4 regions of the uncultured Zoogloea sp. genome follow, and region 2 is predicted to be linked to each of the others. Evidence: predicted binding sites of a transcription regulator. Region 2 holds the regulator's gene; each other region holds the start of a gene.
What was found. Region 2 encodes FNR, which switches genes on or off when oxygen is low (the NO sensors DNR and NnrR bind a similar motif). Its sites were predicted from a motif close to TTGANCTAGNTCAA; they were not measured.
Positions count from the first base shown of each region.

Region 1: Q0672_RS07560 (tetrathionate reductase family octaheme c-type cytochrome) is a predicted target of FNR. The motif match lies at 2,481-2,494, and genes of this name have one in related genera.
Region 3: Q0672_RS01515 (DUF2249 domain-containing protein) is a predicted target of FNR. The motif match lies at 2,760-2,773, and genes of this name have one in related genera.
Region 4: ccoN (cytochrome-c oxidase, cbb3-type subunit I) is a predicted target of FNR. The motif match lies at 2,175-2,188, and genes of this name have one in related genera.

Region 1 covers NZ_CALAYQ010000056.1:9,497-14,338, forward strand. The annotation lists gene Q0672_RS07540 (molybdopterin-binding protein) at 1-248, shown strand, start outside; gene Q0672_RS07545 (hypothetical protein) at 253-624, shown strand; gene Q0672_RS07550 (hypothetical protein) at 680-1,225, shown strand; gene Q0672_RS07555 (alpha/beta fold hydrolase) at 1,410-2,285, shown strand; gene Q0672_RS07560 (tetrathionate reductase family octaheme c-type cytochrome) at 2,582-4,189, shown strand; gene Q0672_RS07565 (cytochrome b/b6 domain-containing protein) at 4,205-4,795, shown strand; gene Q0672_RS07570 (DUF3373 family protein) at 4,826-4,842, shown strand, end outside.
Region 2 covers NZ_CALAYQ010000140.1:24,410-29,251, reverse strand. The annotation lists gene Q0672_RS15965 (chemotaxis protein) at 1-552, shown strand, start outside; gene Q0672_RS15960 (MBL fold metallo-hydrolase) at 559-1,299, shown strand; gene Q0672_RS15955 (SirB2 family protein) at 1,375-1,761, shown strand; gene fnr (fumarate/nitrate reduction transcriptional regulator Fnr) at 1,762-2,496, opposite strand; gene hemN (oxygen-independent coproporphyrinogen III oxidase) at 2,616-4,010, shown strand; gene Q0672_RS15940 (sulfite exporter TauE/SafE family protein) at 4,098-4,814, shown strand; gene Q0672_RS15935 (heavy metal translocating P-type ATPase) at 4,836-4,842, shown strand, end outside.
Region 3 covers NZ_CALAYQ010000018.1:6,240-11,081, forward strand. The annotation lists gene Q0672_RS01505 (hypothetical protein) at 1-1,024, opposite strand, end outside; gene Q0672_RS01510 (HPP family protein) at 1,161-2,363, shown strand; gene Q0672_RS01515 (DUF2249 domain-containing protein) at 2,412-2,678, opposite strand; tRNA gene Q0672_RS01520 (tRNA-Ser) at 2,968-3,055, opposite strand; gene Q0672_RS01525 (Bax inhibitor-1/YccA family protein) at 3,218-3,904, shown strand; gene rlmD (23S rRNA (uracil(1939)-C(5))-methyltransferase RlmD) at 3,972-4,842, opposite strand, start outside.
Region 4 covers NZ_CALAYQ010000057.1:10,432-15,273, reverse strand. The annotation lists partial or broken gene ccoO (cytochrome-c oxidase, cbb3-type subunit II) at 20-631, opposite strand; gene ccoN (cytochrome-c oxidase, cbb3-type subunit I) at 650-2,071, opposite strand; gene Q0672_RS07675 (Tim44 domain-containing protein) at 2,433-3,341, shown strand; gene nhaR (transcriptional activator NhaR) at 3,545-4,462, opposite strand; gene Q0672_RS07665 (hypothetical protein) at 4,587-4,842, shown strand, end outside.

The DNA of each region.
Region 1 (4,842 bases), on a different contig from region 2:
ACGTCGAGCGCTCGGTGATCGCCTGGGAGGCGCTGGAGGGCAAGCTCATCGACCTGATGGAAGCCATCACCGCGGACTTTCCCGATGCCACCCTGTTCAGCCTGCCCAGCGTGGGCGGCGACGGTGTGCCGCGCCACATCGAGCTGGGCATGAAGGGCCCGGTGGCCAGCGTGGAGGCCGCGATGGCCCGCATCACCGACGAACTCACCCGGCGCGGTTACGCTTGGGAGCCCCGCGCCAACCTGTAACGCCATGAGCGCCGGGCCATCATCCACCTACCGCGATTTTCCCGGCCGGCGCTGGCTGGGGGTGCTGCTGCGTGCGGCCCACCTGGCCGGCGTGGTGGGCGTGGGGGCCGGGCTGCTTGCCGGCACGCAGGCGCACGGTTTCCTGATCCTGATGGTCGCCTCGGGCGTGGCGATGGCGGCGCTCGATGCGTGGTCCAACGCCCTGTGGCTCAAGGAATTTGCCGGGCTCTCGCTGCTGGTCAAGTTCGTGCTGATCGGCATCTTCGTCGTGGATGAAGCGGCCCGCCCCGCGTTGTTCTGGCTGATCCTCGTCTTCTCGGTGGTGTTCGCCCACGCCCCGGCCAGTTTCCGTCATCGGCGGGTGTCACGTAACTGAAGTTTTCATTTCATATACTCGCGCCCCGTATCAGATGGCAGCACGAGGGCGCGCAATGGGAAACGACTGGATTCTGGCCAAGACCGTGGCCGGGGTGGAGGAGATCGCAACCCGCACTAGACGGGTTCCGCCGCGCCTTCGGACGATGCTGATTCTCGTGGACGGCCGGCGCAGCGTGGCCGAGCTGATCGACGCCGCCGCCGGCCTGGGCGACGTGCGCCAGGCGCTTGAAACGCTCCACGACGAAGGCTTCGTGATCCGTGTCGGCGGCCCGCGGCCGGTGGCGGCGGTGGCGAGCCGCGCCTCGGCGCAGGTGGATGCCCGCAGCCGGCCGGCGCCTGCACCCGTGCCGGATCAACCGGCCAAAGCACCGCGTCAGCGGCGATCCCTCGCCTTGGCGAGGCTGTACCTCCTCAACGCCATGGAGCAGAGCCTGCGCCACGGCGACCAGCCGGTGCGCGACCACCTGCGCAACGCCACCTCCCGCGCCCAGCTGGTGCTGGCCTTCGAGATGTGCCAGGAAATCGCCGACGAGCTCGGCGTGCGCCACATCGACACCATCGGCAAGAACTTCTACGAGATGCTGCCCGACGAGGGCTGACCGCCTTCGGCTGTGCAAGCAGTGGACATTCCGCCCGCCCGGGATGCATCGGCACGCCCGCCTGTGCTGTACTGCCCGGCCGGGCCGCGTGCCGTGTCCATCGCGCCGCGCCGGCCCCCGACCCCACAACAATAAGTCGCGACCGGCCCCGCCGCCGGCCTGCGTCACGCCGAAAGGAAACAGGATGACGACCGCCGCGCCCACCCCCGCCCTGACCGAAGCCGAAACCAGCAAGTTCGTCCGCATCACCGAGGGCGACCTCGACCTGCAACTGCACTACAACGACTGCGGCAGCGGCGCCGAGACGGTGGTGATGCTCCACGGCTCCGGCCCCGGCGCCAGCGGCTGGGCCAACTTCAACCGCAACATCGAGCCGCTGGTCGCTGCCGGCTACCGGGTGATCCTGATGGACTGCCCGGGCTGGAGCAAGAGCGATCCGATCGTGTGCACCGGCTCCCGCTCCGAGCTCAACGCGCGCTGCCTCAAGGGCCTGCTCGATGCGCTGGGCCTCGACAAGGTGCACATCATCGGCAACTCCATGGGCGGCCACAGTGCGGTGGCCTTCGCGTTGTTCAACCCCGGCCGCGTCGGCAAGCTCGTGCTGATGGGCGGTGGCACCGGCGGCCCCAGCCAGTTCGTGCCCATGCCCACCGAAGGCATCAAGCTGCTGCAGGGCCTGTACCGCGACCCGACCATCGAGAACCTCAAGAAGATGATGGCGGTGTTCGTCTTCGACACCAGCAGCCTCACCGACGCGCTGTACCAGGCCCGCCTCGACAACATGATGGCCCGCAAGGATCACCTGGAGAACTTCGTCAAGAGCCTCGCCGCCAACCCCAAGCAGTTCCCCGATTACGGCCCGCGCCTGGGCGAGATCAGCGCCCCGACGCTGGTCATCTGGGGCCGCGACGACCGCTTTGTGCCGATGGACGTAGGCCTGCGCCTGCTGTGGGGCATGCCCAACGCCGAGCTGCACATCTTCAACCGCTGCGGGCACTGGGCCCAGTGGGAGCATGCGGACAAGTTCAACCGGATGGTGGTGGATTTTCTGGCCCACTGACCCTTTTCCGTCTTACCGGCAGATGAAAGGCCGCGCCCGGTGCGCGGCCTTTTGTCGTTCGGGGCGAGCGCTTTTGCTTCGGTGAAATCCACCACGCTCCGGGATGTCTGGTCGCGGCAAAAACCGGCCCGGCAACAAGGCGCCGCGACATCGTTGCCGGCAACGTGTGTTTTAACCGTGATCTCATCGTGGGTATTGACGAATATCAATATTCGAATATTAGAAAGTTCTTAGATTGCACTTGTGCTGTTTTGCCGTGCACCACTTCAGTCGGTTGATTCGCAAGAGGGGGGCGTATGCAAGTGCTCAAGCAACTTTTATTCGCGCTGTCGATGGCTACGCTGATGGGAGGGACTGCCCATGCGGCGGCCGATCAGAAGGCGGGGGCGGCCACTGCGGCGCTGCTCAAGTCCACGGCGGATCACAGCAAGTTCAAGGAACTCCAGCGACCGTTCCAGTCTGGCCCGGAAGTCACCAAGGCCTGCCTGACGTGTCACACGGAAGCCGCCAAGCAGGTTCACCAGACCCAGCACTGGAAGTGGGAATACGTGAATCCCGGCACCGGGCAGACGCTCGGCAAGCGACATGTGATCAACAATTTCTGCACCTCGGTATCGTCCAACTACAAGGCCTGTGCCAGTTGCCACATCGGCTACGGGATGGAGGACGGCAGCAAGTTCGACTTCGCCTCCCAGGAGAACGTCGATTGTCTGGTGTGCCACGACGCCACCGGCAAATACAAGAAGCCTTCCGGCTTTGCCGGCAACCCGGTGACCAAGGACACCGAGTTTCCCCCTGGCTCCGGCAAGATCATCCGCGGCATCGATCTGCAGGCCATCGCCCAGAAGGTCGGCAAGACCCGTCGTGAAACCTGCGGCGCGTGCCATTTTTATGGCGGCGGCGGCGACGCCGTGAAGCACGGCGATCTGGACAGCTCCCTCGAACAGCCCGACAAGGCGCTCGACGTGCACATGGACGCCGAGGGCAACAACTTCACCTGCGCCACCTGTCACAAGACCGACGGCCACCAGGTGCCCGGCAGCCGCTATGCGCCCACCGCCATGGACAAGGGCGGCGCCCACATGCGCGGCAAGGCCGACAGCAGTAACCCGGCCACCTGCCAGGCCTGCCACGGCCAGGCGCCCCACGGCATGGCCAAGCTCAACGACCACACCGACAAGGTGGCCTGCCAGACCTGTCACATCCCTGCCTTCGCGCGGGGCGACATGCCCACCAAGATGTCCTGGGACTGGTCCACCTCCGGCAAGCGCGACGCCAAGGGCAAGCCGCTGGTCATCACCAACGACGACGGCCACATCACCTACAACGGCATCAAGGGCGATTTCGTGCTCGAAGAGAACGTCCGCCCCGAGTACATGTGGTTCAACGGCTCGGTGAAATACACCCTGCTCGGTGACGACATCGACAAGAGCCGCCAGCCGATCGCCATCAACACCTTTGAAGGCGGGCCGGACGATGGCAAGTCGATGATCTGGCCAGTCAAGGTGTTCCGTGGCAAGCAGCCTTTCGATCCGGTCAATCGTTCCCTCGTGGTGGCCCATCTGGCCGGCGAGGACGACACCGCCTACTGGAAGAACATGGACTGGCAGAAGGCCATCACCGCGGGCATGGCCATGGTGGGCAAGCCCTACTCGGGCAAGGTGGATTTCATCGAGACGGTGGCGATGTGGCCGATCACCCACATGGTCGCCCCCAAGGAGAAGGCCCTGGCCTGCACCGAATGTCACGCCCGCGGCGGACGCCTCGAGAAGATAGAGGGCATCTACATCCCCGGCCGGGGTGGCAACCGCATCGTCGATACGGTGGGTTGGCTGGCTGCGGCGGCACTCCTTGCCGGCGTGCTGGTGCATGGCCTCATCCGCTTCGTCAATCGCAAGCACTGACCGGGAGACGGGATCATGGGACGCGTCTATATCTTCACCCGCTTCGAGCGCCTGTGGCACTGGATTCAGGCGGTGCTCATCATCGGCATGCTGATCACCGGCTTCGAGATCCACGGCAGCTATCACCTGCTCGGTTTCGAGCAGGCCCACCGGGTGCACACCACCGCCGTGTGGGCCTTCATCGGGCTGTGGGTGTTTGCCATGTTCTGGCACCTCACCACCGGTGAGTGGCGGCAATACATCCCCACGATGAAGAACATCGACAAGATCGTCCGCTTCTATTCGGTGGGGATCTTCAAGGGCGAGCCTCACCCCTTCAAGCCGACCCGGGAGCGCAAGCACAACCCCATGCAGGCCCAGACCTACCTGGGCGTGACCGTGGTGGTGACGCCGCTGATCTGGCTCTCGGGGCTGGCCTATCTCTTCTACAACGAGCTGGGTGCCGCAGGTTTCCGCGTCGACCTCGGGACGATCGCCACCGTGCACACGGTGGGCGCCTTCCTGATGCTGGCCTTCCTGATCGGGCACATCTACCTCGGCACCACCGGCCACACGCCAATGGCCCACTTCCGGGCGATGGTCACCGGCTGGGACGACGATCACTGATTCAAACAACGCAGCTTACAGGGAGTTGTCATGCAAACCCGTCATGT
Region 2 (4,842 bases):
GTCAACGAAGAAATCAAGGCCATCGTCGCGACGGCCTTCCGGATCAACCTGATGGCCCTCAACGCCATCTTCCTGGCCAAGCGCGCGGGCAACGCAGCGCTGGGCTTCGGCGTGCTCTCCAACGAGCTGCGCCGCTTCGCCCAGGATCTCACCCGACACATGGCCTCGCTGCGTGACATGACCTCCGGCTCCGTGGGCAGCGTCACCGGCGTCGTCCAGCAGCAGCGCAACTCGCGGATCCTCGCCGAGGCGATCCGCCTCGCCGGCGAGGTGCCCGGCGTGCGCGAGGCCCGCAAGCGCGGGATGGCGCGCCTGTCGGCCCAGCAGGTCAAGCTGCGCGCCCTCGACCTGCGCCTGCGCGCGGCGGTCGAGGAGACCCAGCAACTGGTCGAACTGGGCGGCGTGCTGGCCCGCTCGGCCAAGATCGAGGCGGCTTACGGCGGCGGGTTCAGCCCGGCGCTGATGCAGGTCTCGACGGATTTCGCGGAGGTGATCGCGCAGATCAAGCGATCCCTCGAAGTGCTCGGCAAGGAACGGCTCGTAAAGGACTAGGAACCCATGAAGCAGGCTCACTGTATCTTCCAGGAAGACGACCACCGCTGGCTGGCGATCGCGCGCGACGCGACCAAGCCGGGCTACATCATCGACACCAACGAATACGTGATCGTCGATGGAGAGGAGGCGCTGCTGTGCGACCCGGGTGGCATCGAGATCTTTCCGGCGGTATTCTCGGCCCTGTCGGCCGAGTGCGACCCCACCAAGCTGGCCGGCCTGTTCGCCTCCCACCAGGACCCGGACATCATCTCGTCCCTGGCCCTGTGGCTGGAGTTCAAGCCGGAGCTCAAGTGCTACACCAGCTGGCTGTGGCAGTCCTTCCTGCCCCACTTTGGCGGCGAGGACACCACCTTCGTGCCGATTCCCGATCCGGGCATGACCATCAAGCTCGGCAGCCTCGAGCTGCAGGCCGTGCCGGCCCATTATCTGCACTCGTCGGGCAACTTCAACCTGTACGATCCGAAGGCCAAGATCCTGTTTTCCGGCGACATCGGCGCGGCGCTCCTGCCGCCCGACCAGGGTGGGCTGTACGTGGAGGATTTCTCCCGCCACATCCGTCACGCGGAAGGCTTCCACAAGCGCTGGATGGGCTCCGACCGAGCCAAGCGCGATTGGTGCGAGCGCGTCTCGCGGCTGGAGATCGACATGCTGGTGCCCCAGCACGGCTCAATCTACCAGGGCGCCGACGTGCAGCGTTTCATCAACTGGTTCGCGGCCCTGGAAGTGGGCGTCCTGCGCGGCTGAAGTTGAGGCCCCGCAAGGACGGGGCGGGGCGAATGCCCGACAATGTCGTCAAGGCGTAACCCGATCCGAGGCGACATGTATCTGCTCATCAAGCATTTCCACATCACCTGCGTCGTGCTGAGCGGCGCGGGTTTTCTTTTGCGCGGCTGGTGGTCGATCACCGGTTCACCGCTTCTCGCAGCCAGGCTGACCCGGCGCCTGCCTCACGTAATCGACTCGTGCCTGCTCGCCAGCGCCATTGCTCTGGCGTGGATGGCTGGGCAGTACCCCTTCGTGGATGGCTGGCTGACCGCCAAGGTGCTGGGGCTCCTGGCCTACATCGGGTTCGGCGCCGTGGCCCTGCGGCCGACGCGGCCGCTCGGCGTGCGCGTGACGGCGCTCGCCGCGGCGGCGGTCGTGTTTTCCTACATTGTTTCAGTGGCGCTCACCAAGAACCCGGCAGGCTGGCTCGCGCTCGTCTGATCAGATGGCGTGATGGTTCAGCAGCCGCTTGAGCCCCGGGGTGTCGAGGATGCGGATGTGCTTCTGCTGGACCGCCACCAGGCCTTCTTCCTGGAAGCGGGAGAAGGCGCGGGAGACGGTTTCGAGCTTCAGCCCGAGGTAGGAGCCGATTTCGTCGCGGGTCATGCGCAGATGGAACTCGGACGGCGAGAAACCCCGCGCGGTGAAGCGTTGGGACAGGTTGAGCAGGAAGGCAGCGAGGCGCTCCTCGGCGCGCATCGAGCCAAGCAGCATCATCACGCCGTGGTCGCGCACGATCTCGCGGCTCATGATCTTGTGGAACTGGTGCTGCAGGCTCTCCACCTGGCGCGACAGTTCTTCGAGGCGGCTGAAGGGGATCACGCACACTTCGCTGTCTTCGAGGGCGATGGCGTTGCACGAGTGGTGTTCGGTACTGATGCCGTCCAGCCCGAGGACTTCGCCGGTCATCTGGAAACCGGTGACCTGATCGCGGCCGTCCTCCAGAATGACATCGGTCTTGAACGAGCCGGCGCGGATCGCGTAGATCGCCTCGAAGGACTCCCCGGAGCGGTAGAGATGCTGCTGACGCTTGATCTTGCGACGGCTTCCGACGAGCTCGTCGAGCTGGTTGATTTCCCGCGGGTCGAGCCCGAACGGCAGACACAGTTCACGCAGGTTGCACTGGGAACACGCTGTCTTGATCTCGATAATTGTTGCTGGAATCGCAGAATTCATCTGTACGCTTACCACCTGGACTTGAGAGGATTTACCAACCTTTGGAGCCCTTTGATCCACATCAATACGATTACAGGATGATTCTGCGATCGTTTCGCGGAACTAATAGAAGCACGCCCATGAACGCGACTCAAAAAGATCTGATTTTCGACCCCGAGCTCATTCGCAAGTTTGATGTGAATGGCCCTCGTTACACTTCGTATCCAACCGCAGACCGCTTCGTCGAGGCCTTCAACTCCGACGCGCTGTGCGACTGGCTCGGCAAGAGATCGATCGGCGGGATTGGCAAACCGCTCTCATTATACTTCCACATCCCGTTCTGCAATACGATCTGCTACTACTGCGCCTGCAACAAAATCATCACCAAGGATCACGGGCGCTCGGCCAAGTACCTGGAGTACCTCGAGAAGGAGGTCGATCTTCAGGTCGCCTGCCTGCAGGGCCCGCGGGAAGTCCTGCAGCTTCACCTGGGTGGCGGCACGCCCACCTTCCTGTCCCACGACGAGTTGCGCCAGCTGATGGGCATCGTGAAGAAGCACTTCACGCTGGTGCCGGACGGCGAATACTCCATCGAGGTCGACCCGCGCAAGGTCGATGAAGCCACCGTCGCGCTGCTGGCCGAGCTGGGCTTCAACCGCATGAGCGTCGGCATCCAGGATTTCAACCCGGATGTGCAGAAGGCCGTCAATCGCGTCCAGAGCGAGGAAGAGACCAAGCTGGTGATCGACGCGGCCCGCGCCCACGGCTTCAAGTCGGTGAGCGTCGACCTGATCTACGGCCTGCCCAAACAGAACGTCATCAGCTTCAACCGCACCCTGGAGCAGATCCTGGCCCTGTCGCCGGATCGCCTGTCGATCTACAACTACGCGCACCTGCCCAGCCTCTTCAAGCCCCAGCGCCGCATTGTCGATGCGCAGCTGCCGTCGGGTGAGACCAAGCTGCAGATCCTGCAACTGGCCATCCGCCGCCTCACCGAGGCCGGCTACGTTTATATCGGCATGGACCACTTCGCCAAGCCGACCGACGAGCTCACCACTGCCCAGCGTCAGGGCCGCCTGCACCGCAACTTCCAGGGCTACTCGACCTACGCCGAGTGCGACCTGCTGGCCTTCGGCGTCTCCGCCATCGGCAAGGTCGGGCCGACGTACGCCCAGAACGTGAAGACGCTCGACGAGTACTACGACATCCTCGACACCGGCCGCCTGCCGGTCCTGCGCGGCATTGAGCTGACCCCGGACGACCTGCTGCGCCGGGCGATCATCCAGGCGCTGATGTGCCACTTCGAGCTGTCCATCGAATCCATCGAGATCGCCCACCTCATCGACTTCAAGAAGTACTTCGCCGCCGAGCTCGCCGACCTGCGCGAGATGGAGAAGGGCGGGCTCCTGAAGATCGACGACCAGTGGATCAGCGTGATGCCGGCCGGCCGCATGCTGGTGCGGGCCATTGCCATGGTGTTCGACAAGTTCCTGCGCTCCGACCGGGAGCGGACCCGCTACTCCAAGGTGATCTGATCCGCCGTCTGGTTGCTCCGGATCGTCAGGACTAAACTATGCGCCCCGTGACTTCGCGGGGCGCTTTTCATTTGCAGGGTTGAAACCATGCCGGAAACCGGTTACTTCGCAGTCTTCCTGATCGGCCTTCTTGGCGGCACCCACTGCGTGGCTATGTGCGGCGGAATCGTCAGCGCGCTCACCGTGCAGACGGTCCAGATGCCCGGCCAGAAGCGTCGCGAGTGGCCGCTGCATCTGGCCTATAACCTTGGCCGTATCGGCAGCTACACCCTGGCGGGCGCGGCGATGGGCGCCATTGGCACGGTGGGCATGCTGTTCAACGACATCCTGCCGATCCAGCTCGCCCTGTACGTGGCGGCCAATCTGATGCTGGTGGCGCTGGGGCTTTATCTCACCGGCTTCACCCGCGCCCTGGCGGGGGTCGAGAAGCTCGGCCAGCGCCTGTGGAACCGCATCCAGCCGCTCACCCGGCGCTTTCTGCCGGCCCGCTCGGTGGCCCAGGCGTTTCCGCTGGGGGCGCTGTGGGGCTTTCTGCCCTGCGGGCTGGTGTACAGCGTGCTGGCGACGGCCCTCGTCACCGGCTCGGCCGAGCGCGGCGCGGCGCTGATGCTGGCCTTTGGCCTCGGCACGCTGCCCAACCTGATGCTGGCGGGCCTGGTGCTCAAGCGCCTGCGCGACGTGGTGCGGAACCAGGCGGTGCGCACGGGGTCTGGACTGGTGGTGCTGGCCTTCGGCGTCTATGGTCTGGTGACCACGCCGTCGCTGGGCAGCAAGCTGTGGAATGGCGTGGTGTGCCATTTCTGACCCAACATTGGAGTACGCAGGATGAGCG
Region 3 (4,842 bases), on a different contig from region 2:
CCACCGTCAGCAGGCCGCCACCGGCCAGGAACAGCGCCGTGCGTAGCGCGCCAAAGCGCACCAGCCTGGCCCGCAGCTGTGCCCGCGGTGGCGTCGCCGGCCCCGGAAAGCGCCAGACCGGCAGCAGCTGCGACAGCGCGCCCGTCACCAGCGGCAGCAGGAAGAGCGCGAAGAAACCCGTCACCGCCGGCCGCCCTGGCATCCCGCCGAGGCCGTGGGCAAGGCCCGCCGCGATCACCGCCAGCAGGCCCAGCCCGGCGCCAAACAAGGCCACCGCGGCGCCATCGTTGATGATCCGCCGGGCGCCGAGGGTCTTCAGCCAGCCGGCCAGGGTGTGGATCACCACGCCAGCCAGCACCAGCGCCCCCAGCGGCGCCAGCCAGTGGGCGAGCCCCGCCAGCGCACTCGCCACCACGCCACCAATCGCCCACGGCAGTTGCCGGCGCAGACGCAGCGCGGCCTGGGGATCGGGCATGCCGAGGGCGGTAGGCATCAGCACATGCAACGTGCCTACCGCCGCCAGCCCGATGAAGCCGAGGGTGTTGAGATGCAGATGCGCCAGCCGCAGCACGGCGTAGCCCGCCGGCCACAGCAGCCCGGCGAGGATCGCCACCAGCGCCGTGAGCAGGCAGGCCAGCGAGGCCTTGTACCAGGCGAGGCCCGGATGGGGCTTGCCGAGGCATGCCGCGCCCCGCCGAAACGTCCAGCCGAGCATCAGCCCGGTCGCCACCAGCCCGGCGAGGATCGCAGGATGCAGCCCCCAGCCGGGCATCGCGCCGACCAGCACCGCCACCACCAGCGCGCCGGCCGCCTGCATCACCAGCGGCAGCCGGTGGATCACCGGCTCCACGCCTGGGCTGCGGGTGAGCACCGGCACGAAATGCCCCATCGCCGCAAAGATGAGCGGCATCGCCCCCAGCGCGAAGGCCGCGTGGGCCACCGCCGCCGGCGGCGCGCCCGCCACCGTCAGCCCCACCGCCAGCGCAAAGGCCGCCACCGCGCTACAGCCGAGATAAATCAGCACTGCCTGCTCCTGTCTTTCGTCCCCGAGCCATCAGACCGGATTGTCCGCCAGGAACCACCGATCCGACCAAACCCACATCAAGGCCGACCGCCGCAAAGCCCGGCAGACTGCCGGCTCCACCGGCCCCCAGCAAGCCATGCCTTCCGTCCGCCAAGCCCTTCACGACTTCGCCCGGCGCTACCTGTTCGCCGACGCCGCACCCATCTCGCCCCCCGAACGCCGCCGCAGCACCCTGGCCGCCCTGCTGGGCGTGATGATCTTCGAGGGCGTGCTGTACGTGCTGCCGGTAGCCCCGGAGGCCCGTCGGCTGCTGGCACCGCTGGGCGCCACCTCGGTGATCCTCTTCGTGCTGCCCCACAGCCCCCTCGCCCAGCCCTGGTCGGTGATGGGCGGGCTGCTGCTGCCGGCGCTGGTGGGCTTTGCCAGCGGCCACTGGCTTCCCGACGCGTATCTTGCGGTGGGCGCCGCGGTGGCGGTGTCGGTGTGGCTGATGGCGCGGCTGCGCTGCATCCATCCGCCTGGCGGCGCAATGGCGATCGTGATGGCCAGCGCCGCCGCCCAGGGGCTGGATGCCGCCACCAGCCTGGGCGCCGCGGCCTGCAACGTGGTCGCCATGCTGATGGCCGCCACCGCCGTGAACAACCTGATCCCCGGCCGCCGCTACCCCCTGTGCTCGCCGCCGACCGCCGCGCCGCAGCCAACACGCCCGAGCCCCGCCGGCATCCGCCAGCCCGACATCGCCGCCGCGCTGGAGGAGATCGACGCCTACCTGGACGTGAGCGAGGACGACCTGACCCAGGTCTTCCAGCGCGCCGCGCGCCACGCCTTCCACCGCCACGTGCTGCTCACCTGCGGCGACGTGATGACCCCGGCGCCGGTTCAGGTGGATTTTGCGACCGAACTGAACGAAGCCTGGCGCCTGATGAACCGCCACAATCTGGCGATGCTGCCGGTGATCGACCGCAGCCGCCGGGTGATCGGCCTGCTGCGCCTGGAGGATTTCCTGCGCCACGTGGAGCCGGACGGCTCCCGCGGCATCGGCGACAACGTGCGTCGCCTGCTGCGCCCGACCCTCGGCACCCACTCGAACAAACCCGAGGTGGCCGGCCAGATCATGCTGACACCCGGCCTTGGCCTGCAGTGCGCGGGTACCACCGACGGCATCGCCGTGGCCGCCGACCTGCTGGGCGCCGGCGGGCAGGCCGGCGTGCCGGTGGTGGGCGAAGACGGCCGGCTGGCCGGCATCATCACCCCCGCCACGATGACCGCGGTGCTATTGCAGCACGAGGCGCTGGATTACGTGCGGGGCGACGACGGCATCACCCGCCCCGCAATTTGATGCTGATCCAGCAACAATGAAGCCTTCATTGTTGCTGAATGAGGAACATCAGGCGATCTTGGCAAAATCGATCACGATCGCGCCCGGTTCGCGCTGCTGGTAGGTGATCGTCACCTTCTCGCCGTAGCGCTGCTGCAGCTGGCCCAGCAGCGGGATCGGGTCGTGGTCGTTGCAGAAACGCATCGTCTCGCCGGGCATCAGCGCGTCCAACGCACCGAAGATCGCCGCATGGCGAAAACGTTTGGCAATGCCGCGAGCGTCGAAGGGGTACAGGGCTTCCGGGGTGGTGTGGTTGCAGACGTGAATGGTTTGCATCGAGGCGCTCCTGGGGTGTCGATAAAATCCGACTGAATTTGTCGGGTATCGCCAGTTTGCCGCTCCGCGCACCCGAATTCCTTGATCTGGATCGGGTTACATGCAGGCTCCGTCACCACGCTCCAGCTTCTGCCATGATCGGACACGGTCAGCGTGGACGGAAAACATGCGCGCGCAGCCCCCTGAGGATGCGTCCCCTGAAAAACAAGAAGCCGCCCGAAGGCGGCTTCTTGTCACTATCTTCAAACTGCCGCGCACTCGCTGAAGTTGCGCCGAGTCATTTTCGTATTGGCGGAAGCTCAGGGATTCGAACCCTGGAACCCTTTCGGGTTGCCGGTTTTCAAGACCGGTGCAATCGACCACTCTGCCAAGCTTCCAGATTCTCTCTACGGAGGCCATCAAGACCCGTGCAGCAACCACGCTGCAGCACCTCCGAGGGCGCGCATTCTAGCATGTGCCGCGCGGTTGAAACTTTCAGGGGCGTCCGTTACTCTCAGGCAGTGCAGGTCGTCTGCTTTATATCAATCTGGAGGAAATCCATGCAACTCGACACTTACGGTCAGCAAACGCAGGTTTTGTCGCAGGGCGCGAACCGCGTATTGCGCAATACCTACATGCTGCTCGCGCTCTCGATGGTGCCGACCGTTGCCGGTGCACTGCTCGGCGTGCAAATGCAGTTCTCGTTCCTGGCAGGCAGCCCGTTCATTGCGTTCGCGCTGTTCCTGGGCATCTCGTTCGCGTTCTTCTACGGTATCGAGAAGAACAAGAACAACGGCCTCGGCGTCGCACTGCTGCTGGGCTTCACCTTCTTCATGGGCTTGATGCTGTCGCGCATCCTGCAGGTTGCCCTGGGCTTCTCCAACGGCGGCTCGATGATCGCCCTCGCGGCAGGCGGTACCAGCGCGATCTTCGTCACCCTGGCGGGTATCGCCAGCGTCTCGAAGCGTGACTTCACCAACATGGGCAAGTTCCTCACCGTGGGTCTGGTGGTCGTCCTGCTGGCGATGGTCGCCAACATCTTCCTGCAGATGCCGGTGCTGCACCTGGCCATCTCGGCGGCGGTGGTCCTGCTGTTCTCGGGCTACATCCTGTACGACATCAGCAACATCGTTCAGGGCGGCGAGACCAACTACGTGACGGCAACCCTGGCGGTCTACCTCGATGTTTACAACGTCTTCGTGAGCCTGCTGAACCTCATCATGGCCTTTGGCGGCGAGCGCGACTGACATCCGTCCGCAGCGGAAAGCAAAAAGGCGACCTTCGGGTCGCCTTTTTCATTGGAGCCTTGCGGCCTCAGGCCCGCTCGAAGAGCGCGATGGATTCCACGTGGGATGTCTGCGGGAACATGTTGGCGATGCCCGCCCCCATCAGCCTGTAGCCCTTCTCGTTGGTCAGCACTGCGGTATCCCGGGCCAGCGTGGCCGGGTTGCACGACACATAGACGATACGCTTCGGCGAACACACGCCCAGCGCCTTGACCACCGCGATCGCCCCTTCCCGGGGCGGATCGATCAGTAGCTTGTCCAGCGGCCCGAGCGCCGCCAGGCTGTCTTCGGTCGCCTCGAACAGGTTGGCCGCGTGGAACTCGCAGCGCTCACCAAGGCCATTGTCGGCGGCATTCTGGCCCGCCCGGCGGACCAGCGCGTCGCTGCCCTCGACACCCACCACATAGGCGCCCAGACGGGCAATCGGCAGGCTGAAGTTGCCGAGCCCGCAGAACAGGTCGGCGATCCGCTCGCCGGGCTTCGGATCGAGCAGCTGCATCGTCCGGCGCATCAGCACCCGGTTGATGCCCATGTTCACCTGGGTGAAGTCGGTGGGCCGAAAGGCCATCGACACACCGAACTCCGGCAGCGTGTAGGCCAGCCCCGGCGCATCCTTCGGAAACAGCCGACGCGCCGAATCCGGGCCGCTCGGCTGCACCCACACCTGGATCGACTCCGCCTCGCCAAAGGCGACCAGCCGGGCCGTGTCGGCCGCGGAGAGCGGCACGAGATGCCGGAACACCATCACCGTGATCCCCTCGCCCACCGCAATCTCGATCTGCGGCAGACGATCCGGCGCCGACATGCCGGAAATCAGCGCCCGCAAACGCGGCACCATCGCCGACACATGGGGCGGCAGGATCGCGCAGCTTTCCATTGGCGCCACGTAGCTGCTGCGC
Region 4 (4,842 bases), on a different contig from region 2:
GCGCGGATGCCGGAGCAGCCTTGCCAGCACTCAGCGCGGTGCCGAGCCCCTGAAGGTAAGCGATGACGGCCTCCAGTTCGGTCTTGCCTTCCAGGGCCTTGCGAGCCCCCTGGATCTCCTCGTCGGAGTAAGGCACGCCAACCTTGCGCAGCGCGGTCATCTTGGCTTCGATGTCGTCGATCTTGGCCGGACGATCAAGCCACGGGAAGGCAGGCATGTTGGATTCCGGCACCACATCGCGAGGATTGATCAGGTGGATACGGTGCCACTGATCAGAGTAACGGCCACCCACGCGGTGCAGGTCAGGACCAGTCCGCTTGGAACCCCACTGGAACGGGTGATCATAGACATACTCACCAGCAACGGAGTAATGACCATAACGCTCGGTTTCGGCACGGAACGGGCGAATCATCTGGGAGTGGCAGTTGTAGCAGCCTTCCCGGATGTAGATGTCGCGACCGACCAGGCGGACGGGATCGTAAGGCTTGAGGCCTTCCACCGGCGTGGTGGTGGACTTTTGATGGAACAGCGGGACGATTTCCACCAGACCACCGACGCTCACGGTCAGAAGCGTGAAGACGATCAGCCAGCCAACCTTGCGTTCAATGAAGTCGTGATTCGATTGAGCCATGATTATTTTTCCTCCCGATCAGGCGTGGGCGCCAGCAGGAGCCAGCACCGGAGCGTCGTAAGCCTTTTGACCGGCAATGGTCTTGATCATGTTGTAGAACATGATCAGCATGCCGCCCAGGAACAGCACGCCGCCGAGGACGCGAATCGCCCAGAACGGGTAGCTGGCCTTGACAGACTCAACGAAGGAATAGGTCAGGGTGCCGTCCGGGTTGGTGGCACGCCACATCAGGCCTTGCATCACGCCAGAAATCCACATGGAGGCGATGTACAGCACGATGCCGATGGTCGCAATCCAGAAGTGGGTGGTGATCAGCTTGGTGGAATACATCTCGGTCTTGCCGTACATACGCGGGATCAGGTAGTACATGGCGCCGATGGACACCATCGCAACCCAGCCCAGAGCACCGGAGTGGACGTGACCAACGGTCCAGTCGGTGTAGTGGGACAGCGCATTCACGGTCTTGATCGACATCATCGGGCCTTCGAAGGTCGACATGCCGTAGAAGGACAGCGAGGTGATCAGGAACTTCAGGATCGGGTCGGTGCGCAGTTTGTGCCATGCGCCGGACAGGGTCATGATGCCGTTGATCATGCCGCCCCAGGAGGGAGCCAGCAGGATGAGCGAGAAGACCATGCCGATCGACTGGGTCCAGTCAGGCAGCGCGGTGTAGTGCAGGTGGTGCGGGCCCGCCCACATGTACGTGAAGATCAGCGCCCAGAAGTGGACCACGGACAGACGATAGGAGTAAACCGGGCGACCAGCCTGCTTCGGGACGAAGTAGTACATCATGCCGAGGAAGCCAGCGGTCAGGAAGAAGCCCACCGCGTTGTGACCGTACCACCACTGGATCATCGCGTCCTGAACGCCGGCATAGGCGGAGTAGGACTTGGTCAGGGAGACCGGGATCTCCGCGCTGTTAACCAGGTGCAGCAGGGCAACGGTGAGGATGAAGGCGCCGTAGAACCAGTTGGCCACATAGATGTGGGTGGTCTTGCGGGTACCAATGGTGCCGAAGAAGACGATGGCGTAGGAGACCCAGACCACAGTGATCAGGATGTCGATCGGCCATTCTAGCTCGGCGTACTCCTTGCCGGACGTGAAACCCAGCGGAAGGGTAATGGCAGCGAGCACAATAACCAGCTGCCAGCCCCAGAACGTGAAGGCAGCAAGGCCAGGCGCGAAGAGCCGGGTGTGGCAAGTACGCTGTACGCAGTAGTAAGAAGTCGCAAAGAGAGCACAGCCACCAAACGCAAAGATAACCGCGTTGGTGTGGAGCGGGCGGAGCCGTCCAAAGTGCAGCCATTCGGCAACGTTCAACTCAGGCCATACGAGCTGTGCTGCGGCGATAACGCCGACCAGCATGCCCACGATGCCCCAAACCACCGTCATGATGGCGAACTGCCGCACGACTTTATAGTTGTAAGTCTGCGATTGCATGTGAGTCACCTCAAGAAAAAAAAAACAAAACCCCCCATACCCACCGGAAAGACCGAGCACCGGCAGGCTTCGCGGAAGGATACCCCGCGATTAGGGCGACATTTTGACACAGATCAACTTCATTGCAGCGCGGCACGGCGGAACTCTTTGTGGCGTGAGGCTTTCCGCCTGATTTCAGCGCTCTGAAAAATGGTGTTTCGGGGAGAATCTGGATGCACGTCATTGACGGATCACGATGCGCCGTGCTGCCCCCCACAACCGACTATCAGTTTTTTGCGAACAATATTTGCTGACAATGTTGATTTTATTTATCTAGCGATCGCGCTAAGCTTAAGAGGAGTCACCCACAACAGGAGCTTCCATGAAATCCCTCGCCCTTCTGACTGCCACGCTGGCCCTGGGTCTGACCCTGATCTCCGGCGATGCAGACGCAGCCAAACGTTTTGGCGGCGGAAAATCTTCTGGTATGCAGCGCCAGGAAATGAACCAACCCCACACCACCAACGCGACGCCCGCCACGCCGGCCCAGGCACCGGGCGCAGCTGCCGCCCCTGCCCGCTCCCAGCAGGCTGGCGCACCTGCCGCCCCCCAGGCCCAGCCCAAGCGCTCCTGGATGGGCCCGCTCGCCGGGCTCGCCGCAGGCATCGGTCTCGCGGCCCTTGCCTCGCACTTCGGCTTTGGTGAAGAACTCGCGTCCATGATGACGATGGCCCTGATAGCGTTTGCGGTCATCGCGCTCATCGGGTTCTTCATGCGCAAGCGTGCCCAGCCTCAGCAGCCGGCACTGGCAGGTGCAGGCGGGATGCAATACACCGCCCACAACGCCGAGCAGGCAGCGGTTCAGCCGGCGCCTGTTGCCGGTGGTAGCGCCGCTGCCGCTGCCGTTGCCAGCACCCTGCCGGCCGACTTCGACGCCGAAGGCTTCGCCCGCAACGCTAAGGTCAACTTCATCCGGCTGCAGGCTGCCAACGATTCACGCAATCTCGAGGACGTCCGCGAGTACACCACGCCGGAACTGTTCGCCGAGATCAAGATGAACTGGATGGAGGAAGGCAGTGCGCCGCAGAAGACCGATGTGGTCTCGCTGAACGCCGAGGTGATCGACGTCACCGAGGAAGCCGGCCGCTACATCGTCAGCGTGCGCTTCACTGGCCTGCTGCGCGAAGAAGCGAACGCAGCGCCGGAACCCATCGACGAGATCTGGCACCTCACCAAGCCCCTTACCGGCGACGCTGGCTGGGTTGTTGCCGGCATCCAGCAAGCCCACTAAGAGCCACGCCCCCGCCGACGTCAAAAGCGCCGCGCGGGGGCGCATCCGGCCTCGTTAAAGCTCGCTACAAATTCAGAAGTTGCGGCGCGGCCCTGGTGGATCGCCGTACGCACCGCCCTCTCCCAAGAGCCCGCCCCACCTGACCGACCTCCCGACGCGGGGCCCTCTTACATATATATATGTAGAGAGACGATCGCCCCGCCCTACTCCGGATCCATGATCCCGGTTTCCAGCGATTCAAAACCCGTCTTCGCAGCCTCCGAGATGGCCAGCACGCAGGGATGCGTGAGGCGTCGCTCGACCGAAATCGCGTAGTACTCCACCCTAACCTCTGACGCCCGGCCTAGCAGCACAAGATCGCCGTCGGCAAGCGTCTCCTGTTCGATCGCCGTTGGCACCGCGAACGCGCCCACCCCGGCGCGCCCGAAGGCTGTCATCAACGCGGTGTCGTCAAATTCGCCAACGATGCGCGGACGAAGGCGCTTGCGATCGAGCCATTCGAGCAGCTTCCGCCGGATGGCCGAATCGTCGCCGGGCAGCAGGGCCGGCAGATCAGCGATGCATTCGGGAAAGGTCCACGACGCATCGCCCACCAGCGCGCGCGCAGCAAAAAAGCTCAGGCCGGAATCGCCAAGCCGGTGGTTGTAGGCCCGCACATCGACGGAAGGCGGGATCGGCGAGTCGGCGATCACCAGATCCAGGCGGTGAATGGCGAGCTCCGCCAGCAGGCGGTCGAGACGCCACTCGCGGCAGATGATGCGCACCGGATCGGCGGGATTCACCGCCGGGCGCAACAGCCGGTACGCCAGTGACTTGGGCACCGCGTCGGACACCCCGACACGGAACTCCGCCGGCCGACCCTTGGGGTAGTGGCGCAGTGCCTGCTCGAGCTCTGCGCCCAAAGTGAACATCTCGTCGGCGTACTCCATCGCCAGCCGCCCGGCCGGGGTGAGTTCCAGCGAGCGGCCATCGCGGGAGAACAGCTGGGTGTCGAGGCTTTCCTCCAGCAGCCGGATCTGCCCGCTGATGGTCTGCGGGGTGATGTGCAGGGCCTCGCCCGCCTTGACGACGCCGCCACTGCGGGCGGTCTTCCAGAAGTAGAACAAGTGTTTCAGATTCATGCCGGGCTCCGTGCTGGCGCAAACGATTCGGGATTCTCGAATCATTCCTTCTCATATTGCGACTTTATTTTACGCCTTGACGAACCTAGAGTTAAATCCTGATCCAGATCACCGGAGCCATCCCATGGAAATCCATATCAAGACTATCGGCCTGCCCGGCGCCAAGAAGCTCCGGAGCATCGCCACCGCGCGCATCGGCGCGGCCCTCGGCCGCGTCGGCCATGCCGTCCAGTCCGTCACCATCCGCCTGAGCGGCATGCACAAGCCACTGGGCGTCGCCGACAAGCTGTGCCGGGTCGTCATCCAGATGAAAGGACGCTTCGTCGTGTTCGAAGAACTGGGTCCGGACGCGGGGCGTGTCATCGAGCGGGCTGCGGCCC